2 regions of the Mesorhizobium sp. USDA 4775 genome follow, and region 1 is predicted to be linked to the other one. Evidence: predicted binding sites of a transcription regulator. Region 1 holds the regulator's gene; the other holds the start of a gene.

Region 1 (15,463 bases):
CATTGCGGCCAGGACCATAGATGCCGGACAGGCGCAGGATCGCCACCGGCTTGCCGATTTCCGCGCCGAGCTTCAGCCACGCCTGCTCAGCCTCAACCCGCATGACGGAGCGCTTCGACACCGGCCGGCATGCGGCCGTTTCATCGACCCAGGCGCCGCCATAGTCGCCATAGACGCCGACGGTCGAGAGATAGCCGATCCATTCGACCGCCGGCATCCCCGTGATTGCCTCCCGGGCGGCATTCAAGACTGGGTCGCCGGCCTCTTCCGGGGCGACCGAAATCACCAGATGCGTCGTTTTCGCCAGCGCCTCGCCGATTTCGCCGGTCAACGCGCCATCGAACAGCAGCGGCGCGATGCCGGCCTGGCGCAGCGCGTCGAATTTTTCATCGGACCGCGTCGTGCCAAGGATCACGGCGGCATCCCTGTTGGCGCGGGCAAAGGCTTTGCCGGAATAACCGGCGCCGAAGATGAATATCTGCTTCTCGCTCATGCATGCGCCCCGTCTGGCGGCGCCAGGCGCCATTCCTCGCGCACCGCCGCATCGTTCTCGGTTTTCAGACCGGTCGCGGCCCATTTGGCATATTCGGCGTCAGGCACCAGCCGCGCCAGCGCCCATATTGCCGCGCCCCGCACCAGCGGCGAGGGATCGCCGAGCAGCGCACGCACAGGGACGGCCAGCGCGGCATCACCGGAATTGCCGGCGGCGATCAGCACGTTGCGGATGAAACGATCGCGGCCGATGCGCTTGATCGGCGAACTTGAGAAGAAGGCGCGGAAGGCCGCGTCGTCCAGTTCGAGCAGGTCGGCGAGCGGCGGCTTGCGCAGATCGTCGCGCGCGGCAAGTTTTGCTTCCGATGCCGCGCGGGCGAACTTGTTCCAGGGGCAGGCGGCCAGGCAATCGTCGCAGCCATAGATGCGGTTGCCGATCTTTTCGCGGAATTCGTGCGGGATCGGACCCTTGTTCTCGATGGTGAGGTAGGAAATGCAGCGCCGCGCATCGAGCCGGTAGGGCGCGGGAAAGGCATCGGTCGGGCAGGCATCGAGACAGGCGCGGCAGGAGCCGCAATGATCGATCTCGGCCCGGTCGGGCGCGAGCTCAACCGTGGTGAAGATAGTGCCGAGGAACAGCCACGAACCATGTTCGCGGCTGACCAGATTGGTGTGTTTTCCCTGCCAGCCAAGCCCGGCGGCTTGGGCCAACGGCTTTTCCATCACCGGCGCGGTGTCGACGAACACCTTCACGTCGCCGCCGGCGCGCGCGACGATCTTGCCGGCGATTTCCTTCAGCCGGCCTTTTATCACATCGTGATAGTCGCGGTTTTGCGCATAGACCGAGATGGCGCCCCGGTCGCGCCTGGCCTGCAGCGCACGCGGGTCGTGGTCGGGGCCGTAATTCATCGCCAGCACGACGATCGAGCGCACTTCAGGCCAAAGCGTGGAAGGTTCGCTCCGCCTTGCAATCGTCTCGGCGATCCAGTCCATCGAGCCGTGAAAGCCGTCGGCGACGAATTCGGCGAGCCGCGCCGGCGCCAGCGGGATCGCATCAGGGGTGGCGACGGCAATGGCATCGAAGCCGGCGCGCTGCGCCTCCGCGTCGATCAGCGCGCGCAGTTTTGCGGCGTCAGAAGTCGAGGTCCGCATAATGCGACACCGGCGACAGACCGCGCACGCGGTCGGTCAAGAGTGGCCGGAAGGAGGGCCGCGACTTCACCCGCGTATACCATTCGCGCGCCGCGGCGTGTTCGCGCCAGTCGATCTCGCCGAGATAGTCGAGCACCGACAGCGTCGCGGCGGCGGCCAGATCGGCATAGGTGACCCTGCCGCCGGCCAGCCAATGGCGGGTGCCGGCCAGCCAGTTGGTGTATTTCATATGCTGGCGGATGTTGGCGCGCGCCGCACGGATCGCGCCCGAATCGGGCGAGCCGCCGCCCGCCGTTTCCGGCATGATCGGCTTCAGCACGCGTTCGCGCACCAGATGGCGGGTGACTTCGCTTTCGGCCTTGTTGAGATACCAGTCGATCAGCCGGCGGATTTCGGCGCGCTGCATCGGGTCCTCGGCGAACAGCCGCTTGTCGCGCTTGAGCACACCGCGGGTCTCGTCGAGATATTCCGAGATCACCGTCGCGCCGACGATCGGCACGTCGCCTTCGGCGAGCAGGATCGGCAGCGTGCCGGCCGGGTTCAGCGCCAGAAACTCCTTGCGCCGCGTCCACGGCTTTTCCTCGATCAGCGCCAGCTCCTCGCCATACTCGCCGAAAGCAAGGCGGACGAAGCGGCAGGTGGCGAACATGGGATGATGGAAAAGCGTCAGCATGGTTCCGCGATGATAAAGCGCACTGGCGAATCGCCGGTCGCACCGGTAAGTCTTGGCCGCCCGGTTAGCGGGCCGTCAGGTGTTGCGACCTATAGGGGGAGTTCAACGCCATGACAAGCAAGCCGTTCTGTTAGCCGTCGCGCAAAGCCGAGGTAGCCATGGAAAGCCAGACCATCGTCGAAGCCCTGCTGCTCGGCCTGCTGGAGGGGTTGACGGAGTTCATACCGGTGTCCTCGACTGGCCATATCCTGCTTGCCGGCCATTTCCTCGGCTTCAACTCGACCGGCAAGGCCTTCGAGATCCTGATCCAGCTCGGCGCCATCCTGGCGATCCTGAGCGTCTATTTCCGCCGCCTGTGGCAGATGCTGCTCGACCTGCCGCACGACCGGCTGACGCGGCATTTCGTCATCGGCATCCTGATCGCCTTCCTGCCGGCGGCCATCATCGGCGCGCTGGCGCATGATTTCATCAAGACGGTGCTGTTCGAATCGCCGAGGCTGATCTGCATCATGCTGATCATCGGCGGTGTCGTGCTGCTGGCGGTCGACCGCATGAACCTGAAGCCGGTCTACCGCGACGTTGAGCGCTTCCCGACCAGGCTTTACCTGCAGATCGGCCTGTTCCAGTGCCTGTCGCTGATCCCCGGCACGTCGCGCTCGGGCTCGACCATCGTCGGCGCGCTGCTTCTGGGCGTCGACAAGCGGGCGGCGGCGGAATTTTCCTTCTTCCTGGCGATCCCGACCATGGTCGGCGCCTTCGCCTTCGACCTGTTCAAGAACCGTAATGTGCTGACCTCGGCCGACCTGCCGATCATCGCCATCGGCTTCGTCGCCGCCTTCGTCGCGGCGCTGGTCGTGGTGCGCTACCTGCTCGATTACGTCTCGCGCAACGGCTACTCGCTGTTCGGCTGGTGGCGGCTGGTGGTGGGCATCGTCGGCCTGGTGGCGTTGATGATCTGGGGGTGAGGAGTGATCCGCGAAGCGGACGGAAAGCCAATTGCTTGGCTTTCCGAACGACGAACGCCCTGAGCTGGCGAAGGGCGAGCAATGCCTCTCTGAGGTCCCCCTAATTCCGTCCATAGAACGCATTTTCGACATGCACCGGCCAGCGCCAGGGCAGCACGGCGACCATGTCGAAGCGCATCGACAGCCTGCCATAATCCGCCTGCCGCGACAGCCAGATGTCGGCCGCCGCTTCGATGCGGCGCTCCGATTCACGGCCGATCGCTTCCATGGCTTCCATCAGCGTGCGCCGCGCCTTGACCTCGACGAACAGCACCAGGTCGCCACGCCGCGCGATCAGGTCGATCTCGCCGAAGCGGGTGCGATGGCGGCGCGCCAGAATCCGGTAGCCCTTCAGCATCAGTGCGGCGGCTGCCAGCCACTCGCCGCGATGGCCGCGCCGATAGGCTTTCTGGCGGCTGGCGCTCGGGCGCTCAGCCACCGTCGCTTTCTCCTGAGGCGTCCCTGAGTTCCAACAGTCGGCGATACAGCGCCTGCTTCTGGCCACCGGTCATTTTCGCGGCCTCGGCCGCTGCCTTGGAGGCCGGCATTTCGGCAGCGAGCGACAAAAGCAACCGGTCAATGTCTGCGGGCTCGTCCGCCTTGGCCTCGGCCGGGCCGACGCAGACGACGATCTCGCCCTTCGGCGTGTCGGCCGCCGCATAATGGTCGACCAGCGCCCGTAGCGTGCCGGTGCGCATTTCCTCGAAGGTCTTGGTCAGTTCGCGACCGATGGCGGCTTTGCGCTCGCCGCCGAGCGCCTCGACCATGGCGCCGAGCGATTCGGCCAGCCGGCGCGGCGATTCAAAGAAGATCAGCGTCGCCGGTACCGCCTTCAGCGCCTCCAGCCGCGTCAGCCGCTGCCCTGATTTGACCGGCAAAAATCCGGCGAACAGGAAGGCGTCGGACGGCAGGCCGGACGCGGTCAAAGCCGCAAGCGGGGCCGACGGACCGGGAATCGGCACGACGCGAATGCCGTGGTCGATCGCTTCCCCGACCAGCCGGTAGCCGGGATCGGAGACCAGCGGCGTGCCGGCGTCGGAAATCAGCGCCACGCTCTGGCCGCCTTGAAGCGCCGCGATCAGCTTCGGCCCGGCCTCGCCGGCATTGTGCTCATGATAGGCCGTGGTGCGGCGGCGGATGCCGTAGCGGTCAAGCAGCACGCGCGACACCCTGGTGTCCTCGCAGGCGACGACGTCGGCGGCGGCCAGCGTCTCCAGCGCGCGCAGCGTGATGTCGGCGAGATTACCGATCGGCGTCGCCACAAGGTAGAGCGCCGGCTCGAGCGGACGGGCGGGGATTTCGGTCTGCCCGACCACATAGCTGCGTCTTCCCGTCTCTTCGGTCACTGATGCCGTCTCCGTTCCGCCCTGTTTGGCCTGCCAAATCTTGTTTGGCATGGCTGGCGCGGCCTTGCAAAAGGTCATGCCGATGTAAGGTGATCGCCATGCCTTCGCCACAGTAGGGAACCAAACCGGCATTGGCAGATTTAGCCCCTGATTCCTAAAGGGAGGACAGGATGGACAGCCTGAAGATACAGGACGCTTTCGAGCCTTACTATGCCGGCCGCAAGCGCGTTGCCGCCGCCAGGGACAAGCGCCTGCCTGCCAAGACCGACACCAGCCTGATCGAGCGGGCGACAACCGCCCTGCCGACGAATGTCAGGCTTTCCGACAACCAACCCGATAGCACGACGGAGCACTGACCGGACGATGCCCAATCGCTTCGATATCTTCATCACCCGTCTTGAAACGAAAAGCGCCAGGGAAGGCGTGCCCCCGCACCCGATGAACGACCAGCACAGCGTTCGCCGCGAAAAGGCCGACGCCAAACCGGCCCGGAACGGCGAGGCGCATGCCGAGAAGGATCGCGGCAAGCGCCGTTTCAAGCACGACGCCTGACCGCCGCGACTGGCCGAGACCGTTCTGCCTTCGTCTGGGTCACCCCAGATAGCGTGAAACGCGCGCCTTCAGAAGGTCAATCAGATCCAGATCCATGAATTCATAGTTGTCCGGTATATCGAGGCAGATGACCCGGGCCTTCTTCAGGCTGGTCTTGAATTTCTTATGCAGTTTGGTGCGGTGCACCTTTTCCATGACGAAGATGATGTCGGCCCAGGCGACGAGCTCATGAGTCAGCGGCGTGTCGGCATCATGATTGGTGCCGGCCGACGCAACTTCGATATCCCGGCGCGTTGAAAACACCTGCTCGGCGGTCGGGCTGCGCAAGAGGTTCTGACTGCAGACGAAGAGGACGTTTTTCAAGACTTTTGCTCAAGCATGATCTTGACCGAAAACCGGCTTCCACTTTTCGGGATCATGCTTAGCGCGCCAGATCCGCGACCACGGCGTCGAGAACGATCATCCCGGCCGGCGTGGCGCGCAGACGGGCATTGCCGATCGGCGCTACCAGCCCCTCGCCCTGCAGTACCGACAGCCGTGCGCTCGACAGGCCGCGGCCGGAAAACGCCTCGTAGCGCGAGAGGTCGATGCCCTCGGCCAGCCTCAGCCCCATCAGCAGGAACTCGTCGGCCTCTTCCGAGCGTGTCAGGATCTCGCCGCCGGTGACGCCATGGCCCTTGGCCTCGACGAGGTTGGCCCAGGTCTCCGGCATCCGCTCGGCGATCGTCACCGTGCGGCGGCCGTTCTCGACGAAGCGGCCATGCGCGCCGGGGCCGACGCCGACATATTCGCCATAGCGCCAGTAGGTCAGATTGTGCCGGCTTTCCGCGCCCGGCCTGGCGTGGTTGGAAATCTCATAGGCCGGCAGGCCATGCGCGGACGTAATCTCCTGCGTCAGCGCATAGAGGTCGGCGGCGTGGTCATTGTCGGGAATGGCGAATTTCTTTGCCGCGTGCAAAGCGTGGAAGGGCGTACCTTCCTCGATGGTCAGCTGGTAGAGCGAGAGATGGTCGGCGGCGTGGCCGATCGCCTGTTCGAGCTCGGCTGCCCAGGCTTCCGGCGTCTGGCCGGGCCGGGCGTAGATCAGGTCGAAAGACAGGCGCGGAAAGATTTCCCGCGCGAGGCCGATGGCGTGCAGCGCCTCGTCGACATTGTGCAGCCGGCCGAGGAAACGCAAATCCTTGTCGTTCAGCGCCTGTACGCCGAGCGAGACGCGGTTGACGCCGGCCGCGCGATAGCCGCGAAAGCGTTCGGCCTCGACCGAGGACGGGTTGGCCTCCAGCGTCACTTCGATGCCGTCCGGCACCGTCCAGTTCTTGGCCACGGCGTCCAGAACCCTGGCCACGGTTTCCGGCTTCATCAGCGAGGGCGTGCCGCCGCCGAGAAAGATGCTGGTCACCTCGCGCGGCCCGGTGCGCTCACGCATCGTCGCCAGTTCCGCCTCGAAGGCGGCGGCAAAGCGCTCCTGGTCCACCGGCTGGTGGCGGACATGGCTGTTGAAGTCGCAATAGGGGCATTTGGCCGCGCAGAACGGCCAATGGATGTAGACGCCGAAGCCGGGGCTGCGGTCGAGCGGCATGGTCATGCCGGGTCCAGTCATGCCGAGCCCAATCTCGGCAGATCCAACCGTGCTTGGGCGAATTTCTGGAAAGCACGGGCGCGATGTGAGAGCGCCGCAGCCTGGCCGGGTTTCCAGCCATGCTTTTCCTCAGCGCTCATCTCGCCAAACGTCTTGTCGAAACCATCGGGCAAGAACACCGGATCATAACCGAAGCCGAGCTCGCCACGCGGCGGCCAGACCAGCGTGCCTTCGGCCTCGCCGCGATAATATTCGGCCGCCCCGTCGGGAAAGGCCAGACAAATGACGGCGACGAAGCGGCCCTTGCGCTGTTCGGCCGAGGCTGCGCCGACTTCCTGCAGCGCCACTTCGGTGCGCTGCATGGCCATGGCGAAATCTCTGCTGCCGTCAGGGGTTTCGGCCCAGTTGGCGGTGTAGACGCCGGGCGCGCCGTCGAGCGCGTCGACGCACAGGCCGGAATCGTCCGACAGCGCCGGCAGGCCGGTCGCCTTCGCGGCGGCCAGCGCCTTGATGTAGGCATTTTCCTCGAAAGTGGTGCCGGTCTCGTCGGGCTCAGGCAGACCGTAGTCCTTGGCCGACTTCGCCTCGAAGCCGAACGGCCCCATCAAATCGGCGAATTCGCGCAGCTTGCCGGCATTGTGGCTGGCGACGACGATCTTCTTGCCATCAAGTGTATGCATCAAAGGCCCCAGATTCTCGGCTCGGCGAACTCGATCGAATTGCCCGAGGGGTCGCGTATATAGAGCGAACGGCCGCCTTGCGGCCATTCGAATTCGCTTTCGATGGCGATTCTTTTTGCCCCTAAATGCGCTTTCCAAGCCACGATTTCATCCGCGCTGGCCGCAAAGCAGAGATGACCTTCTCCGACCGCGCCGTGCGGCGGCACGGGCAGCCGGGCATCCGGCGCCGGCGGTATTCTGGTCGCCTCGGCGTTGAAGATGAGCAGCACGCCCGGCCCGCAACGAAAGAAGAGGTGGCGGCCGTCGACCTTGCCGAGCAGATCAAGGCCGAGCACGCCGACATAGAATTCTTCCGCCGCCGCCAGATCGGTGACGTAGAGGGCTGATTCAAGGATGGCGGAGGGGGTCACCAGAAAATCGATGGCTTACGCCACCGCCATCTGCTGCAGGCTGACCAGGCGCTGGATGCCTTTCTTGGCCAGGCCCATCAACTCGCCGAACTGGTCCTCCGAGAAGGGCTCGCCCTCGGCTGTGCCCTGGATCTCGACGATGCCGCCCTTGCCGGTCATGACGAAATTGGCGTCGGTGCCGGCCGCGGAATCCTCGAGATAATCGAGGTCGATGACCGGCTGGCCGTCATGGATGCCGCAGGAAATCGCCGCGACATGGTCCTTCAGCACCTTGGCGACGCTCGCCATCTGCCGGGCTTCCATCCAGCGCAGGCAGTCATACAGCGCCACCCAACCGCCGGTGATCGAGGCGGTGCGGGTGCCGCCATCGGCCTGGATGACGTCGCAATCGACGGTGATCTGCTGTTCGCCCAGCGCCTGCAGATCGACGACGGCGCGCAAGGACCGGCCGATCAGGCGCTGGATTTCCAGCGTGCGGCCGCCCTGCTTGCCGGCCGAGGCCTCGCGGCGCATGCGCTCGCCGGTCGAGCGCGGCAGCATGCCATATTCGGCCGTCACCCAACCCTTGCCGGAATTGCGCATCCAGCCCGGCACCTTCTCCTCGAGGCTCGCCGTGCACAGGACATGGGTGTCGCCGAACTTCACCAGGCACGAGCCTTCGGCGTGCTTGGAGACGCCACGCTCGAAGGAGATGGCGCGCATTTCGTCGAATTGGCGTTTGGAGGGGCGCATTCAGGCTTCTTTCCCAGTCATTTTTCGGATTCGTGGCCGGCTTTTAGACGGATGGGGGGCAGCGCGCAAAGGAAAACGGACCGGGCGACCCGATACAGAGACCGGGTTGCGCCCACCGTGCCGAAGTCTATATCCTGAACAAGGAGGTTTTTGGCCGAATGACCAAGGCAATCGATCCGGGTTCGCAGCCGCTTGCACTTCAATCACTCGACATGCGCTCTCGCGACATCTTCCGGCGCATCGTCGATTCCTATCTCAGGGACGGCGAGCCCGTGGGCTCGCGCAGCCTGTCGCGCATCCTGCCCTCCTCGCTGTCGCCGGCCACCATTCGCAATGTGATGAGCGACCTCGAGCATCTCGGGCTGATCTACGCGCCGCATATCTCGGCCGGCCGGCTGCCGACGCAGGCGGGCCTGCGCTTCTTCGTCGATGCCTTCATGGAACTTGGCGACCTCTCCGACGAGGAGCGGCGCACCATCGAGGCGCAGGTGCGGGCCTCCGGCTCGGGCGCGACGCTGGAGCACATGCTGACCGAGGCCAGCCAGATGCTGTCGGGCATGTCGCGCGGCGCCGGCCTGGTGCTGGCCGCCAAGAACGAGGTGGCGCTGAAGCATATCGAATTCATCCAGCTGGAGCCGACCAAGGCGCTCGCCGTGCTGGTGTCGCAAAATGGCGACGTCGAGAACCGCGTTGTCGAGCTGCCGGCGGGCATCACCGTCTCGCAGCTGCACGAAGCCTCGAATTTCCTCAACGCCCATATTCGCGGCCGCACGCTGGCCGAGGCGCGCACCGAGATCGCCCGCATCAAGGAAGAGACGAGAGCCGCCCTCGACACGCTGTCGCAGGACCTCGTCGAGAAGGGGCTGGCGGTGTGGGCGGGTGCGGAAAGCGGCCTGCCGGCACGGCTCATCGTGCGCGGCCGCGCCAACCTGCTCGAAAACGTCACCGCCCAGGCCGACATCGAATTGCTGCGGCATCTGTTCGAGGACATGGAGACGCAGGACGGGCTGATCCAGCTGCTTGACCTCGCCGAGCAGGGATCGGGCGTGCGCATCTTCATCGGTTCGGAAAACAAGTTGTTTTCGCTGTCGGGCTCGTCGCTGGTGGTCGCGCCCTATCGCGACAAAGATGCCCGCGTCGTCGGCGCGCTCGGCGTCATCGGGCCGACCCGGTTGAACTACGCCCGCATCGTGCCGATGGTCGATTATACGGCGCAGCTGATTTCACGCATGCTAAGGTAGGGCCCCGAACGGGAAGAGACGGGCAGCAAGGAGAAAAGAATGGCGCTCGAAGAACTCAAGGCCCGGATCAGCCTGCTGCTCGAGGAGATGGTCAACCAGCCGGAAGACCAGCACGAAATCCAGGAACAATTGCGCGAGAAATTGCGGGAAATGCGCGCCATGGGCCTGCCGCTGCCGGCCGATCTGGTCGCGCTGGAAAAACGCCTCGACGACGATTTTTACGCTGCCGGCACATAAGACCGGATTTTCGCTTCCTCGTCAGGTCGAGCGAGCGGAACCCGGAGACAAGCCGGCCGTTGGTTTCCTTCGCGACCAGATGGAGGACAAGATGATCCGATTGGCCGGACTGGTGATCCCCGCCCTGTTCCTCACAAGCGCGGCGTTCGCACAGCAGGCGGACCAGCCGGTGCTGAAGGGCGCGGCGGCCTTCGGCGACTGGCGTGCCGACAAACCGGGCGTGCGCCGACTGATCAAGCCGGAAGACCTGCCGAAGCCCTATGTCACCAAGTCGGTGTCGAACAGCGCCGGCCTTGCCGACATGCCGGCGGGCGCGAAGCCGCAATTGCCGCCGGGTTTTTCGGCCGAGCTGATCGCATCCGGCATCGACAATCCGCGCGCCGTGCGCGTCGCACCCAATGGCGACCTGTTCGTCGCCGACAGCGAAGCCAACCAGGTCCGCGTCTATCGCCTGGCCAAGGACAGCGCCAAGCCCGCCGAGGACGGCATTTTCGCCGGCAATCTCAACCAGCCCTATGGCATTGCCTTCTATCCGCCGGGGGACGACCCGCAATGGGTCTATGTCGCCAACAGCGACAGCATCGTGCGCTTCGCCTACCGCGGTGGCGACCTGAAGGCATCCGGCGAACCCGAAATCATCGTCGCAAACATTCCCGCGAACCATCACTGGACCCGCGACATCGTCTTTTCGCCTGACGGCAAGACGCTCTATCTGTCGGTCGGCTCCGGCTCGAACGTCGCCGAGGATATGGGCAAGGAGCCCGATGGCGGCCTTGAAGCATGGGTGACATCGCAGCCGCTGGGCGCAACCTGGGGCTCCGAAGAGGGGCGCGCCGACGTGCAGGCCTTCGATCCGGATGGCAAGAACGGCCGCATCGTCGCCACCGGCCTGCGCAACTGTTCTGGCATGACCATCCAGCCGGCGACCGGCGCGCTGTGGTGCGTCGTCAACGAGCGCGACGCGCTGGGCGACAATGTGCCGTTCGAATACGCCACCTCGGTCAAGGACGGCGCGTACTATGGCTGGCCCTGGTACTATATCGGCAACCACGAGGACCCGCGCCACAAGGGCGCGCGGCCCGACCTCGCCGGCAAGGCAACCACTCCCGACGTATTGATGCAGGCGCATTCGGCGCCGCTCAACATCGCCTTCTACGACCGCAAGGACCTGCCCGCCGACAGCGGTTTTCCCAAGGAATACAGGGGCGATGCCTTCGTTGCCCTGCACGGTTCGTGGAATCGCGGCAACCGGACCGGCTACAAGGTCGTCCGACTGCTGTTCAAGGATGGCAAGCCGACCGGCGAGTATGAGGATTTCATGACCGGCTTCGTCGTTTCCAGCGGCGAGGTCTGGGGCCGGCCCGTGGGCGTGGCGGTGGCCCATGACGGCGCGCTGATCGTCACCGAGGACGGCAATGGCACGATCTGGCGCGTGACCTATGACGGCGGCCGTTCCTGAGGGATTTTACTCGGATGGCGCGGTATCTGGTGCAATAGAATCCGACCGCCAGGGAATTCAATCCTGGTCCGTTCCGTGCGAAAAGGCCGCCTGATCCAGGACCACTCGCCATGACCCTCACCGGCTTCCTCGCCTACAGTGCCGCCCTCGGCATCGCCGCCGCCATTCCCGGCCCCGGCGTCACCGCGCTTGTCGCACGGGCGCTCGGCTCGGGTTTTCGCTCGTCGCTGGCCATGTCTTTTGGCCTGATGCTCGGTGACCTCATTTACCTGACCGCCGTGGTGCTCGGCCTCGCCTTCGTCGCGCAGACCTTCGGCATGGTGTTCCTCGCCATCAAATGGGCCGGCGTCGCCTATCTGGCATTTCTGGGCTGGCGCTTCTGGACCGCCGGCATCACGCCCGAGACGGTCGAGGCGAAAAAGGGCAAGGGCGGACTGGTGTCGAGCTTTGTCGCCGGCCTCACCGTCACGCTCGGCAATCCGAAGACGATGATCTTCTACCTGGCGATCACGCCGACCATCGTCGACCTGAAGACGATCAGGCTGGCCGATTACGGCATTCTCGCCGCGCTGACGGTGGTCGTGCTGTTCGTCGTGCTGGTTCCCTACCTGGCGCTCGCCGCCAAGGCGCGCTGGTTCCTGAAATCGCCGCGCGCGCTAAAGCTGCTGAACCGCACCGCCGCCGGCTTCATGGTCGGCGCGGCAGCGGCGATCGCGGCCCGCCAGTAGCACGCTTTCAGCCAAAACATTCCGGGGCCAGGCTTCCCCGCGAAATGCTTTTCCGGGACTTGGGCGTTTTAGACACAGGCCCCACTCGGATATTTCCGGCCGACAGCTTATGTTGCGCGGCTGAAAGCCCTATCTTGCCGGCTGCAATGCCACTTGCCTGAAATCCTGGGAGCGAAACCAATGAACAAGCCCGTCACCTCCGCCCGCGTCCCCGGCCGCGGCCGCATCTACAGTTCCATCACCGACACGATCGGCGACACGCCCCTGGTCCGGCTCGACAAGTTCGCCAAGGAGAAGGGCGTCGTCGCCAATCTGGTCGCCAAGCTCGAATTCTTCAACCCGATCGCCTCGGTCAAGGACCGCATCGGTGTGGCGATGATCGAGGCGCTCGAGGCTGCCGGCAAGATTGCGGCCGGCAAGACGACGCTGATCGAACCGACCTCAGGCAATACCGGCATCGCGCTTGCCTTCGCCGCCGCCGCCAAGGGCTACAAGCTCATCCTGACCATGCCCGAGACGATGTCGGTCGAGCGCCGCAAGATGCTGGCGCTGCTCGGCGCCGAACTGGTGCTGACCGAAGGGCCGAAAGGCATGAAGGGCGCGATCGCGAAAGCGGACGAACTGGCCGCGACGATCCCCAATGCCGTCATCCCGCAGCAGTTCGAGAACCCGGCCAACCCGGAAATCCACCGCAAGACGACGGCGCAGGAGATCTGGAACGACACGCAGGGCGAGGTCGACATCTTCGTCGCCGGCATCGGCACCGGCGGCACCATCACCGGCGTCGGCCAGGTGCTGAAGAAGCTCAAGCCTTCGCTGCATGTCGTCGCCGTCGAGCCGGAAGCCTCGCCGGTGCTGTCGGGCGGCCAGCCCGGCCCGCACAAGATCCAGGGTATCGGCGCCGGCTTCGCGCCAAAGATCCTCGACACCACGATCTATGACGAGATCGTCAAGGTTTCCAACGAGGATTCGGTCGCCAATGCCCGCCTCGTCGCCCGCCTCGAAGGCGTGCCGGTCGGCATCTCGTCGGGTGCCGCGCTGCAGGCGGCAATCGTCGTCGGCTCGCGGCCGGAGAACAGGGGCAAGACCCTGGTCGTGGTCATCCCCGACTTCGCCGAACGCTACCTGTCGACGATCTTGTTCGAGGGATTGGGGGCTTAGGCCTAACAGCTTCGTCATCCCAGGGCGGAGGGACGCGAAGCGGCGCGCAGACCCTGGGATCCATGCCGTGATCGCGGCCGAGGAGTGCCGCGGTTCAGGATGAAGCTCTATTTGCATCGTCGCGGCGCTTTGAAGTCGCGGCATGGATCCTCGGGTCTGCGCCGCGTCGCTTCGCTCCTTCCTCCGCCCGTGGATGACGAAGCGAAGGGCAGCGTCGTGACCCAATCTCGCTGGCCCGTTGAAAAATCCTCCCGTGGCGCCTGTGAGCCGGCTTGAGCAGGACCCTGCTTCCGGTGCATATCGCCCCGGTCCGCTTTGCGCGGATCAGGGGAGAATTTCATGTACAAGCTCTATACCCGTCCCGGCAGCGGCGGCTTCGTCGTCGAGGCGGCGCTGGCGCTCGCCAACGCACCGTTCGAACAGGTCGATGTGCCGAAGACCGACCGCCCCGATCCGGCCTTCCTCGACATCAGCCCGCTGAACCAGGTGCCGGTGCTGACCTTGCCGGACGGCAGCTCGATGACCGAATCGGCGGCGATCTGCATCCTGCTCGCCGAGCGCCATCCCGAGGCCCGCCTGGCGCCGGCGGTCGATGCGCCTGCCCGCGCCGATTTCCTGCGCTGGATGGCCTTCATGTCGTCGGTGCTCTACCCGGCGGTGCTGCGGTTCTACTACGCCCATCGCTACACGGCAGACGCCGACGGCACGAAAGCCGTCAAGCAGGCGGCAGTCGCCGAGATGGACCGTGGCTTCGCCGTCCTCGATGCCGCTCTGAAGGGTCGTGACTGGCTGGTTGGTGACCAGATGTCGCTGGCCGACATCTATCTCGTCATGCTGGTGGCCTGGCATCCCGACATCGACACAGCGCGAGCGGCATGGCCTGATATTGAACGTCTCTGGGCCAGGCTGCGCGGCCATCCGCTGCTGAAGACGCTCAACAGCTCACATGAGATGTGGCCGGGCTGAAGATCAGTTTCGCAGCGCCGCCCTTTTGCCTTGCAGGAACCGGCGCACCGCCGGGTCGCGTTCGAGACCGATTGCCCTGTCATAGGCCTCGGTTGCCTGCGGCGCCTGGCCAAGCCTGGCCAGGAGACCGGCCCGCGCCGCCCAATAGGGCTGATACTCATTGAGCCGCTTGTCGTCGCCCAACACGTAAAGCGCCGCCAGCCCCGCCACGGCGCCCTCCGTCTCGGCAAGCGCCACCGCGCGGTTGATCGCCACCACCGGCGATCCGACGATCGAAAACAGCGCGTCGTAAAGCGCGCGGATCGCCGGCCAATCGGTGCGGCCGGTCAGCCGCCGCGCCGCGTGGGCGGACTGGACGGCCGCCTCGAGCTGGTAGCGGCCGACGACGCCGCTCATCGCGGCATGGGACAGAAGCGCCTCCGCCTCGTCGATGAGGGCGCGGTCCCACAGGTCGCAGTCCTGTTCGGCCAGCGGCACGAAGTCGCCTTCGGCACTGCGCCGGGCAGTGCGGCGGGCCTCGGCAAACAGCATGAGCGCCAGCAGGCCAAGCGCTTCCGGCTCTTGCGGCATCAGCGTCACCACCAGGCGGCCGAGCCAGATGCCTTCGGTGGCGAGGTTGCGGCGCTGCGTCTCGGTGCCGACCGGATCGGACCAGCCTTCGGCGAAGGCGGCGTAGATCGCTTCCAGCACCGCGCCCAGCCTTTCGCCGAGTTCGGCCCGCTCCGGCACACGGAACGGAATGCCGGTTTCGCGGATGCGCGTCTTGGCGCGCACCAGGCGCTGGCCCATCGTTGCCGGCGAGACCAGGAAGGCGGAAGCGATCGTCGCGGCATCGAAGCCCAGCACTGTCTGCAGGATCAGCGGCGCCCGCACGCCCGGCTCGATCGCAGGATGCGCGCAAGCAAACATCAGCCGCAGCCGTTCGTCGGGCAGCTCTTCGTCGGTCATGCGCGCCTCCATCTCCTCGGCGATCAGCTTGAGATGATCGCGGGCCGCCTCCCGGGTGAGCCGCCGGCGAACCGCATCGACCCGCCGCCGCCGCGCCACGGCC
Region 2 (15,463 bases), 4.4 Mb from region 1:
TCGTTCCAGGCGCCGAGGAAGGCGAACAGCGCGATGGTGACGACGCCCGGCCAGACCAGCGGCAGCATCACCTTCAAAAGCATGGTGGCGTTGCCGGCGCCGTCCATGCGCGCAGCCTCCTCGATCTCGCGCGGCACGGCGTCGAAGGCGTTGCGCATCATGAAGATCGAAAACGGCAATTGCAGCGTCACATAGACGCCGACCAGGCCAGTCAGCGTGTTGTGCAGGCCAAGCTTGGTCAGCACCAGGAAGATCGGCGTCAGGATCGACTGGAACGGGATCATGATCGTCGACAGGATGAGGACGAAGAACAGGTCCTTGAACGGAAAGCGGAAGCGCGAAAAGCCGTAGCCGGCCAGCACGCTGACGATGACCGACAAAAGGACGGTCATCACCGAGACATAGATGCTGTTTTGCGCCGAGGCCCAGAGCCCGTCGCCGAAGGAGTTGAGCGTGGCATAGTTTTCCAGCGAGAAGCCCGTGGTCGGCCATGGCGGCAGCGGCGGCAGGCGCGCCTCGGCCGCCGGCTTGAAGGCCGACAGCGCCGTCCACACGATCGGCGCGACGAACAACACCGAGGCGATGATGCCGGTGGAGTGCCTGGCGAGGCGGGCGGCAAACTTGCCCCTGGCTGAAATCGCCTGAGCCATCAGTCGAGCCCCTCGGGCTTGCGCAGCAGCCACAGCTGGATGAGGCTGAGCGCCACCAGGATGACCAGCAGCACCATGGAGAGTGCCGCGCCATAGCCGAGCTTGAACGACACGAAGGACTGGTTGAAGATCCAGTAGACCGCCGTCAGCGTCTGGTTGCGCGGCCCGCCGCGCAGGATGATGTAGAACTGGTCGAAGGCAAGGATTGAGCCCGCGACCGACAGGATCAGCGCCAGCGCCAGCGTGCGGCGCATCAGCGGCAGCGTGATCGCCCGGAACCGCGCAAACGGACCGGCGCCGTCGATCACGGCGGCCTCCTGCAGGTCCTGCGGGATCGATTGCAGGCCGGTCATCAGGATGATCATGGTGAAGCCGGCGACCTTCCACACCACCATGGCGATGATCGACCAGAAGGCCGGCTGGAAGGTGGCGAGCAGGTTGAACTTCCTGTCGATGAGGCCGAGGTCGTAGGCGGCCGGGCTGAACAGGCCGGAATCGACGTTGAGCAGCCATGACCAGAGCAGGCTCGCCGAAGCGAAACCAACCACCGCCGGCATGAAGAAGAACGTGCGGTAGAGGTTGGTTAGCGGCCGCGGCTTTTCGATGAAGATCGCTAGGGGAAAGGCGACGGCGAAGATCGCGATGGTGACGACCACCGTGTAGTAGCCGGTGAATTTCAGGGCATTCCAGAACCTGGTGTCGCGCAGAATCGCCCAGTAATTGTCGAGGCCGATGAAGGCATGCTCGCCCATCAGCGGCCAGTTGTGCAGCGACATCCACGCCGTCATGCCGAGCGGGATGACGAAGAACACCATGACCAGCGCCACGGCCGGCGCGACATAGATGAGGCCGATCCATTGCCGGCGTCCGGCGCCGACGAGTTTTCGGGCGCGGGGCGGGGCGGCGGTGCTTGCGGCGATGGTGGTCATGCTTTGCCTGTTCTTACGTCGGATCCAATTGGACGCCCTACCTCCCCCTTGTGGGGAGGTCGGACCGCAGGTCCGGGTGCGGGACTGGCGCTGACCCCCACCCCGCTGCTTCGCAGCGACCCTCCCCACAAGGGGGAGGGTAAGGAATTGCCGGCCACCCGCCCAGGGAGAAAGGCGGGCGGCCGGCAGGCGGCCGCTACTTCTGCGGCGCCTGGTCGATGATCGACTGCATGGTCTCCTGCGCGTTGGCGATGGCGCCATCGACATCGTCGCCGAAGAAGACCTCGTTGATCATCTGCGTCCACGGGCCGTTGGCGGAGTTGATCAGATCGTTGAACACCACCGAATAAGGCGTCTTGCCCTTGGCCATGGCCTCGGCGGCGATCTGGTAGCGCGGATCGAGATCCTTCAGCGCATCCTTGGCGATGTCGCCGCGCACCGGCAGGCTGCCATATTTGGCGAGGATGGTCTGGCCTTCCAGCGAATAGGCGAAATCCAGGAATTCCTTCACCACGGCGAGCTTCTTGGTGCCCTTGGTGACGACGAAATTGTCGCCGCCGGCGAAGGACGACCAGCCGCCATCCTTGCCCGGCAGGAAGGTGACGCCGTAATCGACATTGGGATACTGGGTGTTGAGCGCACCGATGGCGAAGGCGCCGGAGGGCGAGATGCCGATATTGCCGGCGGCGAAGGCGGCAAAGAAGTTCGCGCCGGTGTCGGTCTGCGCGCCTGCCGGCACCAGATCCTTCTTGACCATCGAGCGGTAGAGATCGATGGCGCCGCGCAATTGCGGGCTGTCCAGCGTCGCCTTGGAGCCGTCCGCGCTCAGGATGTCGCCACCAGATGCCCAGATCAGCGGCGTGAAGGTGAAGATGTTGCAGCCGCCGCAATTGCCGGAGAAGTAGAAGCCCTTGATGTTGCCGCCGAGCGCATTGACCTTCTCGGCGTCGGCGGCGATCTCGGCCCAGTTGGTGGGGCCTTTTTCAGGGTCAAGGCCGGCCTGCTTGAACAGCTTCTTGTTCCAGATCAGCACCGAGGCGTCGGCCGAGAAGGGCAGGCCGTAAATGTGGTCCTTGTAGGTGCCGGTCTTGACATGCGCCGGCGACAGGCTGGCGAAATAGGGCAGGGACTTGGCCCAGTCGGTGATGTCCTCCAGCTGGCCGGCGGCGGCGAAGGAGGGGGTGTAGATGAGGTCGAGCGACAGCGCGTCGGGCGCCGTGCCGCCGGCGGCGGCCGCGCCATATTTCGGGATGATCTCGGCATTGGGGATGATGTCGAGCTTGATCTGGTCCTTATGTGCCTTGTTGTAGGCGTCGACGATGCGCGGCATGAAATTCGAGCCGTCGGCCCGCACCCAGATGTTGGCGGTGTCGGCGACGGCAGCGCCGAGACCGCTGCCCAGAACGGCAGTGGCCAGGGCCAGTTTGGCAATCAGGTTCCTCATGTTTTCCTCCTCCAAGGGTTGGCCGCTGTGCGCGGCTTGGCGCCGGTCACGCGGCGCTTTCGTTTTCAGCCGTCCGGTGAGCGGCCGCAGGACTGACGCACCACCAGCCGGCACGGCAGTTTTCGAATGCCCGGCGCGGCGGGCTGACCGCCGACCAGGGAAAGCAGGGTCAGCCCGGCCTCGCGCCCGAGGGCGACCAGGTTCATGTCGACCGAGGTCAGCGGCGGGCGCGTCGCTTCCGCGACGATCTCCCAATTGTCGAAACCGATGACGCCGACATCGCCGGGAACGTCGAGGCCGCGCTCGCGCAAGGCATCGATGACACCGCGCGCGATCTGGTCGTTGCCGCAAAAGACGGCGTCCGGCCGTTCGCTTTTGCCGTCGAACAATTGCGCCACCGCTTCATGTCCCCAGGCTTCCGACCAGGCGCCGAGCAGCGGATCGGTGACCGGCAGCCCGTTTTCGGCGAGCACGTCGCGATAGGCCTGAGCGCGGGCGTGCACCACGGCAAAGCTCGCCGGTCCGCTGACATGGGCGATGCGCCTGCGGCCGAGCCGGTAGAAATGTTCGACCGCCAGCCGCGCGCCGCCGGCGTCGTCCGAGACGAAGGCGACGGCGTCGGGATCGGGCTGGGTGAAGGCATAGATCACCGGGATGCGCAGATTGGCGAGATCGACGGGCAGATGGCGGTCGATGCGTTTTCCCGTGGCGATGATGCCGTCGACGCGCTTGTCGAGCATGGCCTCGACATGCAGCTGGCCCAGCCGCGGGTCCTCCTCGACATTGCACAGGAAAACCGAGACGCCATTGTCGACGAGCGCGTCCGAAATGCCCGACATCAGCGGCAGCGAGAACCGGCCATAAGTATCGTTGGTGAGCAGGCCGACGGTGAAGGAGCGACGCCTGAGCAGGCTCTGCGCCAGGCTGTTGGGGCGGAAGCCCAGGCTGCGCGCCGTCTCGCGGATGCGCTCGCGCGTCTCGGCGGTCATGCGCCCCTGGTCGTTGAGTGCCTTCGATGCGGTGGCAACGCTGACGCCGGCCCGCGCCGCCACGTCACGCAAGGTGACGGGCTTGGGGAAAACCGGAACAGGCTGATCGTCCGATACCATCGAGGATCCTTAGTTGGGAAAAGGTTTTCTCTTACAGGCCGGAACAAGGCCCGGCCAATGGCCGAGCCCGATCGAAACTGTTTGGAAAAACCTTTTCTCAAGTCGAGGCTAAGCCAGATCGGGGGATCGTTCAAGGGGAAAGTTGACGTCGGCGATCGCTTCACCGCAAGCTTGGCATCGACGGATTTTCGCCGGAGATTCCGCTGCCGCTCCGGAAGTGTCAGCGAAGTGTTAATCGCTCCTGCGCCATGGTGGCTGTCCGCCAAGACAGCAGAGCCCCGCAATGTCCGACACACCCTACAATCCCAAAGGTCCGGCGCGGCCCGTCGCTTCGGCACGAAACGGGGAGGGTGGGCAGGATGCGCGTCGGGCCGAGCGTCGCCGCGATGCCGACATCTCCAAGCTCAACGCCGAACTCGCCGCGCAGGCGGCGCTGATCGCCGGCCAGGAGGTTGTGCTGGCGCACAGCCGCAAGATCTTCGACCGCGCCTCGGTCGCCGCGCGCATCGGGGTGTGGGAATGCAGCCTGCCCGGTGAACAATTGCACTGGACCGATGTGGTCTACGACCTGTTCGACCTGCCTCGCGGCACGGCACTCGACCGCTCGGAGATCATCAAGTGCTATCCTGCGGAGTCGCGCAAGGCGCTGGACAGTTTGCGCAGCCGCGCGATCGCCGAGCGCAGCGGCTTCACCCTCGACGCCGAGATCACCACCTTCGCCGGCCACAGCCGATGGATCCGCATCACCGCGACCGTGGAGTGCGAGGAAGGCGTGCCGGTGCGCATCTTCGGCATGAAGCAGGACATCACCGAGGAAAAGATCCTGTCGGACCGGATGCGCTATCTCGCCGAATTCGACGCCATGACCGGGCTTGCCAACCGCGCCCGCTTCCAGGCGCGGCTGGCGCAGGTGGATGCCAGCCGTCCACTGGGCGCGCTGCTGCTGATCGATCTCGACGGTTTCAAGGCGGTCAACGACACGTTCGGCCATGTCGTCGGCGACGAGTGCCTGAAGGCGGCGGCCGAGCGCCTCGCCGAAGGCTGCGGCGAGGCGGATCTGGTGGCGCGCGTCGGCGGCGACGAGTTCGCGGTGCTGCTTGGCTCGCATCTCGACCGGGCTGCCGTCTCCGGCGTGGCGCGCGAGATCGTCGAGAGCATGGGCAAGCCGGTCGCGGTCCGCGGCCAGTCGCTGCGGCTGGGCGCCTCGGTCGGCATTGCATTTGCCGGGCAAGGCGCGCCTTGCGACCTGTTCGCGCAGGCCGACACCGCGCTCTACGCCGCAAAGGCGGCAGGGCGCAACACGTTCCGCATCTTCAAGACCGAGGCCGGCGGGAAAGGCCGCAGCGCTGCGGCGTAAAGGCCTGAGTTTTTCAGGGAAGGCCTGGATGGCTTCCCCTTGGAATTGTTTGCGAACAAAGAGATAGGGCTGTGATTTGAAGCTCTGAATCGCCTGACGGCACACTGCGTGTCGGTCATTTATTGTCCGCGCAACCTGGATACTCACCTCCCAGTGGCACCGCTCGCACCTTCGGGATTTCGGGGCACAGAGTCTGCCGAAGAGCGACGCCAGGCGACATTTTGCAAAGTGCCGACAGAACAGCCGTGGGACTTAACGTTTCCGCAAGCATTTCCCCGTTAGGTCGGTTGCAATGGCCTCGTGGCGGAGCGGCTACGCTGGAGACGGCAAATCTCTGAAGCCTCGGTTCGATCCCGAGGCGAGGCCTCCAAAAATCTTATAGCCGAGACCCTGTGCCCGACCTCTTGTCGCGGCCGATTTGCGCGGTTGCGGCCATTGTCGCATCCGACGATCATGGCCACGAAGATGTAGGGCCGACGTTAAAACCACCCATCTGCATTTGGCATGCAGGTCGCTCACGAAAAGAGTGCTATGGCAGGAGCGCGAGCCTGCTCGCTCCGATCTTCCCCGACATTCGAGGTCATTTTCGTGCGTGAACCGCCATCGCTGCCGGTCTTTGGAAAACTCGGCGTCAAGCCATCCGTCGCCGTCGTGGCGGCGCCAGCCGCCTCGGTAGGCATCGTGCCGCGCTTGCGGGAGGTTGTGGCCGCGCATGGCGGCATGGCGCTGAAGCTGTCGGTGGTCGCCTGGACCATAATGGTCCTGGGTACGGTGTTTTTCATGTTGCAGGGCTGAGGGGTCATGGCAAACCGCTACGCGCTGCGCATGGATCTGCCCCAGAGCTGGGCCATCGTCGATGTGTTCACTGGCCAGCCAGCCGTGATCAGGCAAAAGGTGATGGTCGGCATGAGCCCGCGCGAGGCCGAGGACATGGTCGTGCAGATGAATGTCGGCGACATCAGGCGTCGGGAGAGGGCGGAGCGCAAGGGTTGAACGTTCCGGCCGCCGGCCCACAGGACCAAGGCCCGCAACACCAAACCAAGAGGATTCCCGTGAGAGCGAGCCTGAGGCAAAAGATACTGGAGGTCTGCGACCGCAAGATTTCCGAGAAAGGGCCTGCCGTCGGCGTGTCGTTCTACGCGTTTTTCGCCAACAGGAATGACGATCCCGAGCTGCTGATGGAAGCAGCGGAATGGTGGATCAGGACCCACCGCCTCGACCATTTCGAAAAAGCCGCGAAGATACGGACGATAATCGAGGACATGGACCTCGGCTGATCAGCCGAAGTCGTCTGATGTCAGCACATACATGCTCTTGCGCGTGCGGCCGTAGGCCTTCGACGCAACATCGCGAATAACGCTGCTCTCGGTGTCGAACGTTGCGAGGTAGCCCGCTTCATCGGCGCTGGTTCGCGGCTGGATCTTGGTCATCGCATCGGCGGCGACCGAGAAGGAAATCTGGAACATCCCGTCATGGCCGACGAAGCGGATGCGCTTGCCGGCTTCGTCATAGCTTCGGCTGCGGTTGGGGAAGGTCAGGCTCATGTTTTTGCCTCCGTTGCGGCGGCCTTCTTGGTCGCCCGCTTCTTCTTCGGCGTCGGGTTCAGGGCTTCGGCGACGCGGTCTGCCTCTTCCTTGGCCAGGCGCAATGTCCTGAGCTTTGCGGTCTTGATCTCCCTGGCCTTCGCCTCGGACATGTACTCGGCGGTTGCCTTGTTGCGCTCCGCCGTCTTCTTCTGCTTGTCGACGAAGCGGGCTTCAGCTTTCTCCATGATCGTCTGGTTGCCGTCGGCCATCGCATAAATCTCCTTGGTGCTGGAATCGTGAAAATGAACTTGTCCGATAAATAGGCACTCGACCGGCAAAATTCAATTTTTTGAATTATTTGACCGCCTTCGGATATCACGAAACGGCAAGGCGAAATAATACTTTTCAATATTTATCGGGTCCGCGAATAATTTTTGGCACTCCTATCTATCGAGTGCCAAAGCGCCTATATGGGGGAAGCGGCCGCCTAAGCCGGCCCCAGAAAGAAGTTTTCATGAAGTTTCGGCCACTCCACGACCGCGTCGTCATCCGGCGCGCCGAAGGCGATACCAAATCCAAGGGCGGCATCATCATTCCCGACAATGCCAAGGAAAAGCCGCAGGAAGGCGAAGTCATCGCCGTCGGACCCGGTGCACGCGACGAAAACGGCGCGCTTGTGCCGCTCGACGTCAAGGCCGGCGACCTGATCCTGTTCGGCAAATGGTCGGGCACCGAGGTCAAGATCGATGGCGAGGACCTTCTGATCATGAAGGAAGCCGACATTATGGGCGTCATCGAGAAGAGCGTCGAAGCCAAGAAGGCCGCCTGACTGGTGCGCCGCGCCTTCCGCGCGGGGTTCGTCCACTCCAAATTCGAACGGGATTGAAAAAATGTCTGCCAAGGAAATCAAATTCGCCACCGACGCGCGTGACCGCATGCTGCGCGGCGTCGAGATCCTCACCAATGCGGTGAAGGTCACGCTCGGCCCCAAGGGCCGCAACGTCATCATCGACAAGGCCTATGGCGCGCCACGCATCACCAAGGACGGCGTCACCGTCGCCAAGGAAATCGAGCTTGCGGACAAGTTCGAGAACATGGGCGCGCAGATGGTGCGCGAAGTGGCCTCGAAGACCAACGACCTCGCCGGTGACGGCACCACCACCGCGACCGTGCTGGCCGCCTCGATCCTGCGCGAAGGCGCCAAGCTGGTTGCCGCCGGCATGAACCCGATGGACTTGAAGCGCGGCATCGACCAGGCGGTTGCCGCAGTTGTCGTCGAGATCAAGGCGAAAGCCAAGAAGGTCAAGTCGTCGGCCGAGATCGCGCAGGTCGGCACCATCGCCGCCAATGGCGACGCAACCGTCGGCGAGATGATCGCCAAGGCGATGGATAAGGTCGGCAATGACGGCGTCATCACAGTCGAGGAAGCCAAGACCGCCGAAACCGAACTCGACGTCGTCGAGGGCATGCAGTTCGACCGTGGCTATCTCAGCCCGTATTTCGTCACCAATGCCGACAAGATGCGTGTCGAGCTGGAAGAGCCCTATGTGCTCCTCCACGAGAAGAAGCTCGGCAATCTGCAGGCGATGCTGCCGATCCTCGAAGCGGTGGTGCAGAGCGGCAGGCCGCTGCTGATCATCTCCGAGGATGTCGAGGGCGAGGCGCTGGCCACGCTGGTCGTCAACAAACTGCGCGGCGGCCTCAAGGTCGCGGCCGTCAAGGCGCCGGGCTTTGGCGATCGCCGCAAGGCGATGCTGGAAGACATTGCGGTGCTGACATCGGGCCAGATGATCTCCGAGGATCTCGGCATCAAGCTCGAAAACGTCACCATCGAGATGCTCGGCCGCGCCAAGCGCGTGCTGATCGAGAAGGACACCACCACGATCATCGACGGCGCCGGCACCAAGGCGACCATCCAGGCGCGCGTCGCCCAGATCAAGGGCCAGATCGAGGAGACGACCTCCGACTACGACAAGGAGAAGCTGCAGGAGCGGCTGGCCAAGCTGTCGGGCGGGGTTGCCGTCATCCGCGTCGGCGGCGTCACCGAGTCGGAAGTGAAGGAAAAGAAGGACCGCATCGACGACGCGCTGAACGCGACGCGCGCGGCGGTCGAGGAAGGTATCGTGCCCGGCGGCGGCGTCGCTCTGCTGCGCGCCCGGTCGGCGCTGTCGGGCCTCAACGGCGCCAATGCCGATGTCACCGCCGGCATTTCGATCGTGCTCAGGGCGCTGGAAGCGCCGATCCGCCAGATCGCCGAGAATTCCGGCGTCGAGGGCTCGATCGTCGTCGGCAAGCTCGCCGACAGCAAGGACCACAATCAGGGCTTCGACGCCCAGAACGAGACCTATGTCGACATGATCAAGGCCGGCATCGTCGATCCGGCGAAAGTGGTGCGCACCGCACTGCAGGACGCCGGCTCGATCGCGGCTCTGCTGATCACCGCCGAAGCCATGATCACCGACGTTCCGGCGAAAGATGCCGCGCCTGCCGGTGGCGGCGGCGGCATGGGCGGTTACTAAGAACTCGGCCTGCCTGCGGGGGCGGCTTCATCGAAGCCGTCTTCCAGGTCTGAGCTGAATCCACGCCGGTTTTTGCAGCCGGATACGATCGCCGGGGGGATCTCTCCCGGCGCACAGGCCTCTAGCCCAGGAGATCGATCCATGATCGTGTTCGCGCAGAAGCCACAGACGGTCGTCACGACCGAAACCACCGAGGAAAGCCGCTTCGACCGCATCCGCAGGATTGCCGCCGACAAGCACAAGAAATCGGATTCCGACACGGCAACGCCACAAAAGGGCGAACCCAAGCGCCCGATGTAAGGTTGCACCGCGCCGCTACTGGCCGTTCAACCTCAGCACCACACATCGCGCGTCAACGGCGCGAGCTCGATGCCGTTGGCCGAGCGTGGTCCAGCCAGACACCTTCCTGTCGGCAGTATCGGCGCGTCCGGTATTGTCATTATATTAGCCTAAGCGCATATTCATCTGGCAGTAGGCCCTTGGCCGCCAACGCGTCCCAGGGCGCCTGCAATTGTTCCGAAAAATAAATCACTCCGTGCCGCTCGAATTATGGAGCCGCACGAGACAATGACATTTGGAGGAAATACCCATGAAAGTGACTATCTTGGCAAACTATGCGCCTCATGCCGCCAAAGGATTGATGCAAGGCTCCGACAGGCAGGCTGCGGTCAAGGCGCTTTTCGAAAGCGTTGGCGGCAAGGTGAGCAGCGTGATGTTCACGCGCGGCATCTATGACGTCGTTGTCAATGGCGAGGTGCCGGACCAATCAGCGGGGATTGGCATGTCCCTTGCCGTGCGAGCGAGCGGCTCACTGACCGAGATGGTTGTGCTGGAAGAACTCGACATGAAGGCAGTGCTCGCAGCCGCCAAAAAGGCTGCCGGCGCTTACAAACCCGCCGGCTGATGGACTTGCCTGCTTGATCAAGGCAGCACGGTTTGATGGACGTGCCGTGCTGCCGACTGACGGACAGGGCATCTTCTTGCGACTTTCGCGGCGACTGGAATTCAAGCTAGTATCGTCGAGTGGTCGTTTGGTGCAGAGAGCTTGCGGAAACGGAACCGCGATTCCCAGTTCGGAGACAAGCCATGTTCGCCGCCAAGGCCATCGACACCTCGGACAAAGCCGCGTTCTATCGCGACCTCGCCGCTCAGTTGAAAGCGCTGCTCGACGGCGAGAGCGACTCGATCGCCAATGCCGCCAACACCGCGGCGCTGATCTTCCAGATGGTGCCGGACCTCAACTGGGCCGGCTTCTATTTCCTGGCCTCGGACGAGGAGCTGGTGCTGGGACCGTTCCAGGGCAAGCCGGCCTGCGTGCGCATCGCGGTCGGCAAGGGCGTGTGCGGAACCGCGGTCGAACTCGGCACCTCGATGCTGATCAAGGACGTGCATGATTTTCCCGGCCACATCGCCTGTGATGCCGATTCACGTTCGGAACTGGTCGTGCTGCTCGAGGACGATGAAGGCGTGTTCGGCGTGCTCGATCTCGACAGCCCGCTGCCCGGCCGCTTCGACAAGGCCGACCAGGCCGGCATCGAAACGCTGGCCGCGATCTATGCGGCCGCGAGTTCGTTCGAGGACTGAGCGCGCTTTTTTCGGGGCCGCGGTCTAGGCACGATCACCCAGGCGGAAGAACATCGCCAGCTTCAGGCTCGTCGCGATCCGTTCGGCCCGGTCGACGAACACCGCGGCGATTTCCGGCCCAAGGAGTTCGGCCGCCGTCTGGCTGAACATGGCCAGCCAGATGTCGAAATCGGCCTCGGTCACGTCCCCGAGCTTCAGGTGCGCCGGGACCGGGCGGCCATGATAGTCGCCCGTCTTGAGGATGACCGAGCACCAGAAGTCGGTCATCTTCTCGAGATGCGGTTCCCAGTCGCCGGGGATCTCGCGCGCGAAGATCGGTCCGAGACGTTCGTTCTTGCGCAGTCGCGCATAGAATTCGCGAACGAGCCGGCCGATCGCAGCGCGATCGACGCCTGCATGATGCAACGGCTTTTCCGGGGCCGGACGCGCATGATCCGCCAGCGACGATTTCAATGTCATTGCAGAAGTCCTGTTGTTGTCGTGATCAGGAAAGCCGAAGCCAGCGGATGGCGGCTTGCACGAGGTTGAGCCGGTCGCGCACGAGGCGGAATCCCAGATTGTCGGGCGGCGTGCCGACGGCGCAACCGCCGCTTTTCCCGTCCCTGATGAAGTTCGACATATAGGTGCGATGGAAACCTTCCACGACATGAACGCCGCAATTGTCGATCGAGCTTGCTATGCCGGCGCCGTCGGCGGCTTCCGTCGTATGGACGTAACAGGTCGAAGTCCACTCCCAGACGTTGCCGGCAATGTCGGCCACCCCCTTGGAGTTGGGTCCAAATCCGCCCCTGATCCTCGGCTGCGGGTCCGGTTGCCGCCCGAGTGAAGCCTCGGTGCGATATTGGACGAGCCAGCGCTGCGCCGGGTTGTTGGGGTCGGTCTCGCCAGCCTCGATGTCGCCGCGAAAGCGTTCGCCCGCCGCATAGGCCCATTCCACGTCCGTCGGCAGGCGCCATGCCGATCCGGTCTCGGCCGAGAGCCAGTCCGCATAGGCCTCGGCATCGATATGGCTCACGCCCGTAACCGGAACATTGCCGCTGCCGCGGCCATCGGCCGGCTTGCAGGCGCCGGCCATGACGCAGCGCCGGTAGTCCGAAGCGCTTACCTGGTATTTCATGATCTCGAAGGGCTCTGCCACCGTTGCCCGCACCACGGGAGCACTGACGGGGTGGTTCTGCCTGAGGAATTCCCCGGGCAGCGGATGGGCGAACGATCCGGGCGCGAGGGTGACGAGTTCGGAGCGCGCCAGGAACTCCCGATCCGGCACCGGGAGCCAGCCGACGGCGCCTGTCGCGCCCAGCGTGAACAGCGCGCAAGCCAGACCTCCGAGAGCCAGGATGGGGTTGAGGGGCATGGCAGTTTTCCCGCGTTCGCGGCCCTGCAGGAATGTCGCAAGGCCGCGTCTACCTTAGGACCCGAGGCGGCAGCTAGGACGCAATCGCCCTTGGGGCTTCGACCTGCATCATCAGGTCGTCGTCCCAGCTTCCGTCGACCGTGAAATGCGCGGTCGCGCCGAGTTCCACCGCCTCGATCAGATTGTGGTTGACGTAGGCGTAGACGCCCGGCTGCAGGAATGTGTAAAGGGCAGCGCCGGCCGAACCCCCGCGAATGAACCAGGTTTCGAGGTCCTTTGCCGGCGGGTTCGCGAACTTGCCCTGTTCCCATACATGGTCGCCATGTCCACCAATCAGGTGCGGACGTGTGTCGCGATTGGCCTGCGAATGGACGATCAGGACAGTCTCGCCGACCTTGGCCTTCATGGCGTTCTCGCCGGTCAGCGATCCTGCCTTGCCGTTGAACACGACGTGGGTGGGGATCAAGCCACGCATGACCTTCACCGTGTCGTCGTAATTGTCGCCGGCCGAGTCATACTTCTTGAATTTACCCTGCTCGTCGCGGGGAATGTAGAAGTCGCTTTCGCCGATATAATAGATGTGGTCATAGCGGACCGGCTTGCCCTTGTCGTCCTTGAGCCCGTCGCGCGGCAGGATCATGATCGCTCCGTTCATGCCCGAAACGACATGCCAGGGGATCATCGGACCGCCGGGCGCGCAGTGGTAGACGAAGGTCCCCGAGCGCGTCGCCTTGAAGCGAAGCGTCGTCTGCTCGCCGGGATTGACCAGGGTCAGCGCACCGCCGCCAAGCCCTCCGGTGGCGGCATGGAAGTCGATGTTGTGGGCAAGCGTATTGGTGTCGGGGTTGATCAGCGTGAGTTCGACATAGTCACCCTCATGCACGACCATCAGAGGTCCCGGGATCGAGCCATTGTAGGTCATGGCGTTGAGCTGGGTGCCGTCGGCGTCGATCACCATCGGCTTCTCTTCTATGGTCATCGTGAATTCGACGACCTTGGGACCGCTTTTGGCCACCTGGTCGTGGGCATGGACGAAAGGCGGCGCGACCAATGTCACCTTTTCCCGCGGCAAGCCAGCGACTTCCTTGGCGCTGGCCATAGCCGGCATCGAGCCGACCGTCGCGACGGCCGCAGCCGCAAGAACAGACCCTAACAGGGCTTCGCGTCTCGTAAGCATTTCCCGCTCCTTTTTTTGAACCGTTCGATGCTTGGAGAATAAGCCTTTCCACGAGGACTTCTTTGCGCTGGCGCAAACTTGAGATTCATTTGTCTTGATCTGGTTCTGCCGGGGGAGCGATGCCTGTTCGGGAGACCGGCAACTGCCGGTGAATGGAAATGCCCGCACGGCGCCGGGCGCCAAAACGTCGCGTGGGAGTGACGGCGCCGAAGCCGCCACTCCCACAGGACTTTGCAATTCCGATGTCGAGCGCGGACAAAACCTGTCTGTCCGCCCGGCATTCGGCCTCGATCAGTTCGCCTTCGTCACCTGGGCAAACAGCGTGGGGAACACGGTCTTGGCCTTGCCGACCTGCTTGACCGCCTGCGCCGCGTCGAGGTTCACGGGCTTGCCGACCACGATCAGAGCCACCATGCCCATCCCGTAATGCGGGCTGCACTTGACGCCGTAGACGCCTTCCTGCGTCATGGTGACAGTGGTGGTTTCACCCATCTTGCTTTTGATTTCCTGGGCGCCGTCGGGGGCCATTCCCTTGATGGTTTCGACATTGTGGGTCTTGTCGCCAGGCACGAACTTGATCGTGTCGCCGGGAGCCGCCTTGATGAAATCAGGCTGGAAGACCATGGACCCCTTGTCTCCCTTGGTCAGCAGTTGCACGACGTGCTCTTCGGCGTTTGCAACGCCGGCAAGCGCAAGCAGGGCGGCGGCCGCGGCGATCAGGTGGAATTTCATGGGTAAGTCCTTTCTTGGGTGCATCACGGCTCAAACCGTTGCAGCCTTCTAGCCGACCGCACGGACAGGCGATTTGCGCTGGCGCAAACTGGCGCACGAAATATAGACTGGGTGCCGGCGTCATCTGGAGCCGTGGGCAGCGAGGGTTTGGGGTTGCCGCTTGACCGGTCGATCATCGCGAGGCTTTCGCTGTTCGAGGGCCTGGGGCCCGCGGAGCTGGACAGCATTCTGCGGGATGCCCGGTCCGTGCGCTTTGCCAAGGAAACTGCAATTTTCGAGCAGGAGGCCGAGGCGCGTTCGTTCTACGTTCTCTTGGCGGGACATATTCGCGTCGTGCGGACCACGCCCGACGGGCGCCAGGTGATCGCCCGCTACATCAGTGAAGGCGAGATATTCGGCGTTGCCGCCGCACTCGGCCGGCTGACCTATCCGGCAACCGCGATCGCCGCGGTCGACTGCGTGGTTCTGGTCTGGCCGAATGCCGTGTGGCCGGATCTGTCATCCCGGTTTCCCGTTCTTGCCGCGGGAACGTTCAAGACGGTCGGCGCGAGGCTGCAGGACACGCAGGCGCGCGTCATGGAACTGGCCACCGAGCAGGTCGAGCAACGCGTTGCCAGCGCGCTGCTGCGGCTGGTGAAGCAGACGGGGCGCAAGACCGATGCCGGCATCGAGATCGACTTCCCGATCTCTCGCCAGGACATCGCCGAGATGACAGGGACGACCTTGCATACAGTGAGCCGGCTGCTGAGCGCCTGGGAGGAACGCGGGATCATCGTCAGCGGCCGCCAGCGTGTCACCATCACCGACGCGCATCGCCTGGTGATGCTGGCGGAGCATCGGGACGGCTGACCGGCCCGCCGGCGATGGCGCGTTCAAGGCCTTTCAGGAAATCGGCTTCGTCAATTCGATGATCCCGGCAGGCCTCGGCGATCGAATGGAACGGGGCGATGTGGCAGCCCACGCAGTGCATGCCGTGCCGGATCAGCACGGCGATGCTTGCCGGCCATCGTCTCATGACCTCATCCATGGACATGTTCGGATCGATCCGCATGGGCGTCTCCTTCGTGGTTCTCCCATCCGTC

What was found. The regulator HrcA, encoded in region 1, represses chaperone genes, less so after heat shock. The targets are predictions, from matches to a motif close to GTTAGCACTCNCNNNNNGNGAGTGCTAAC.
Region 2: ACVILI_RS26275 (co-chaperone GroES) is a predicted target of HrcA. The motif match lies at 7,449-7,477, and genes of this name have one in related genera.

The regions. Positions count from the first base shown of each region.
Region 1 covers NZ_JBSSFM010000001.1:921,169-936,631, reverse strand. The annotation lists gene ACVILI_RS04795 (SDR family oxidoreductase) at 1-493, opposite strand, end outside; gene queG (tRNA epoxyqueuosine(34) reductase QueG) at 490-1,644, opposite strand; gene ACVILI_RS04785 (glutathione S-transferase family protein) at 1,625-2,317, opposite strand; gene ACVILI_RS04780 (undecaprenyl-diphosphate phosphatase) at 2,476-3,282, shown strand; gene ACVILI_RS04775 (YraN family protein) at 3,383-3,760, opposite strand; gene rsmI (16S rRNA (cytidine(1402)-2'-O)-methyltransferase) at 3,753-4,718, opposite strand; gene ACVILI_RS04765 (hypothetical protein) at 4,838-5,023, shown strand; gene ACVILI_RS04760 (hypothetical protein) at 5,031-5,219, shown strand; gene ACVILI_RS04755 (low molecular weight protein tyrosine phosphatase family protein) at 5,259-5,582, opposite strand; gene hemW (radical SAM family heme chaperone HemW) at 5,641-6,819, opposite strand; gene rdgB (RdgB/HAM1 family non-canonical purine NTP pyrophosphatase) at 6,816-7,478, opposite strand; gene ACVILI_RS04740 (VOC family protein) at 7,478-7,888, opposite strand; gene rph (ribonuclease PH) at 7,904-8,620, opposite strand; gene hrcA (heat-inducible transcriptional repressor HrcA) at 8,779-9,861, shown strand; gene ACVILI_RS04725 (hypothetical protein) at 9,901-10,098, shown strand; gene ACVILI_RS04720 (PQQ-dependent sugar dehydrogenase) at 10,190-11,557, shown strand; gene ACVILI_RS04715 (LysE family translocator) at 11,668-12,285, shown strand; gene cysK (cysteine synthase A) at 12,466-13,446, shown strand; gene ACVILI_RS04705 (glutathione S-transferase family protein) at 13,786-14,412, shown strand; gene ACVILI_RS04700 (RNA polymerase sigma factor) at 14,416-15,463, opposite strand, start outside.
Region 2 covers NZ_JBSSFM010000001.1:5,353,121-5,368,583, reverse strand. The annotation lists gene ACVILI_RS26325 (carbohydrate ABC transporter permease) at 1-650, opposite strand, end outside; gene ACVILI_RS26320 (carbohydrate ABC transporter permease) at 650-1,579, opposite strand; gene ACVILI_RS26315 (ABC transporter substrate-binding protein) at 1,776-3,023, opposite strand; gene ACVILI_RS26310 (LacI family DNA-binding transcriptional regulator) at 3,089-4,132, opposite strand; gene ACVILI_RS26305 (diguanylate cyclase domain-containing protein) at 4,416-5,489, shown strand; gene ACVILI_RS26300 (hypothetical protein) at 6,078-6,284, shown strand; gene ACVILI_RS26295 (hypothetical protein) at 6,291-6,482, shown strand; gene ACVILI_RS26290 (DUF6500 family protein) at 6,542-6,766, shown strand; gene ACVILI_RS26285 (DUF1488 family protein) at 6,767-7,033, opposite strand; gene ACVILI_RS26280 (hypothetical protein) at 7,030-7,284, opposite strand; gene ACVILI_RS26275 (co-chaperone GroES) at 7,530-7,844, shown strand; gene groL (chaperonin GroEL) at 7,906-9,534, shown strand; gene ACVILI_RS26265 (hypothetical protein) at 9,676-9,834, shown strand; gene ACVILI_RS26260 (GYD domain-containing protein) at 10,124-10,438, shown strand; gene ACVILI_RS26255 (GAF domain-containing protein) at 10,621-11,118, shown strand; gene ACVILI_RS26250 (group III truncated hemoglobin) at 11,143-11,577, opposite strand; gene ACVILI_RS26245 (SUMF1/EgtB/PvdO family nonheme iron enzyme) at 11,603-12,472, opposite strand; gene nirK (copper-containing nitrite reductase) at 12,546-13,649, opposite strand; gene ACVILI_RS26235 (pseudoazurin) at 13,941-14,381, opposite strand; gene ACVILI_RS26230 (Crp/Fnr family transcriptional regulator) at 14,535-15,230, shown strand; gene ACVILI_RS26225 (DUF1858 domain-containing protein) at 15,181-15,432, opposite strand.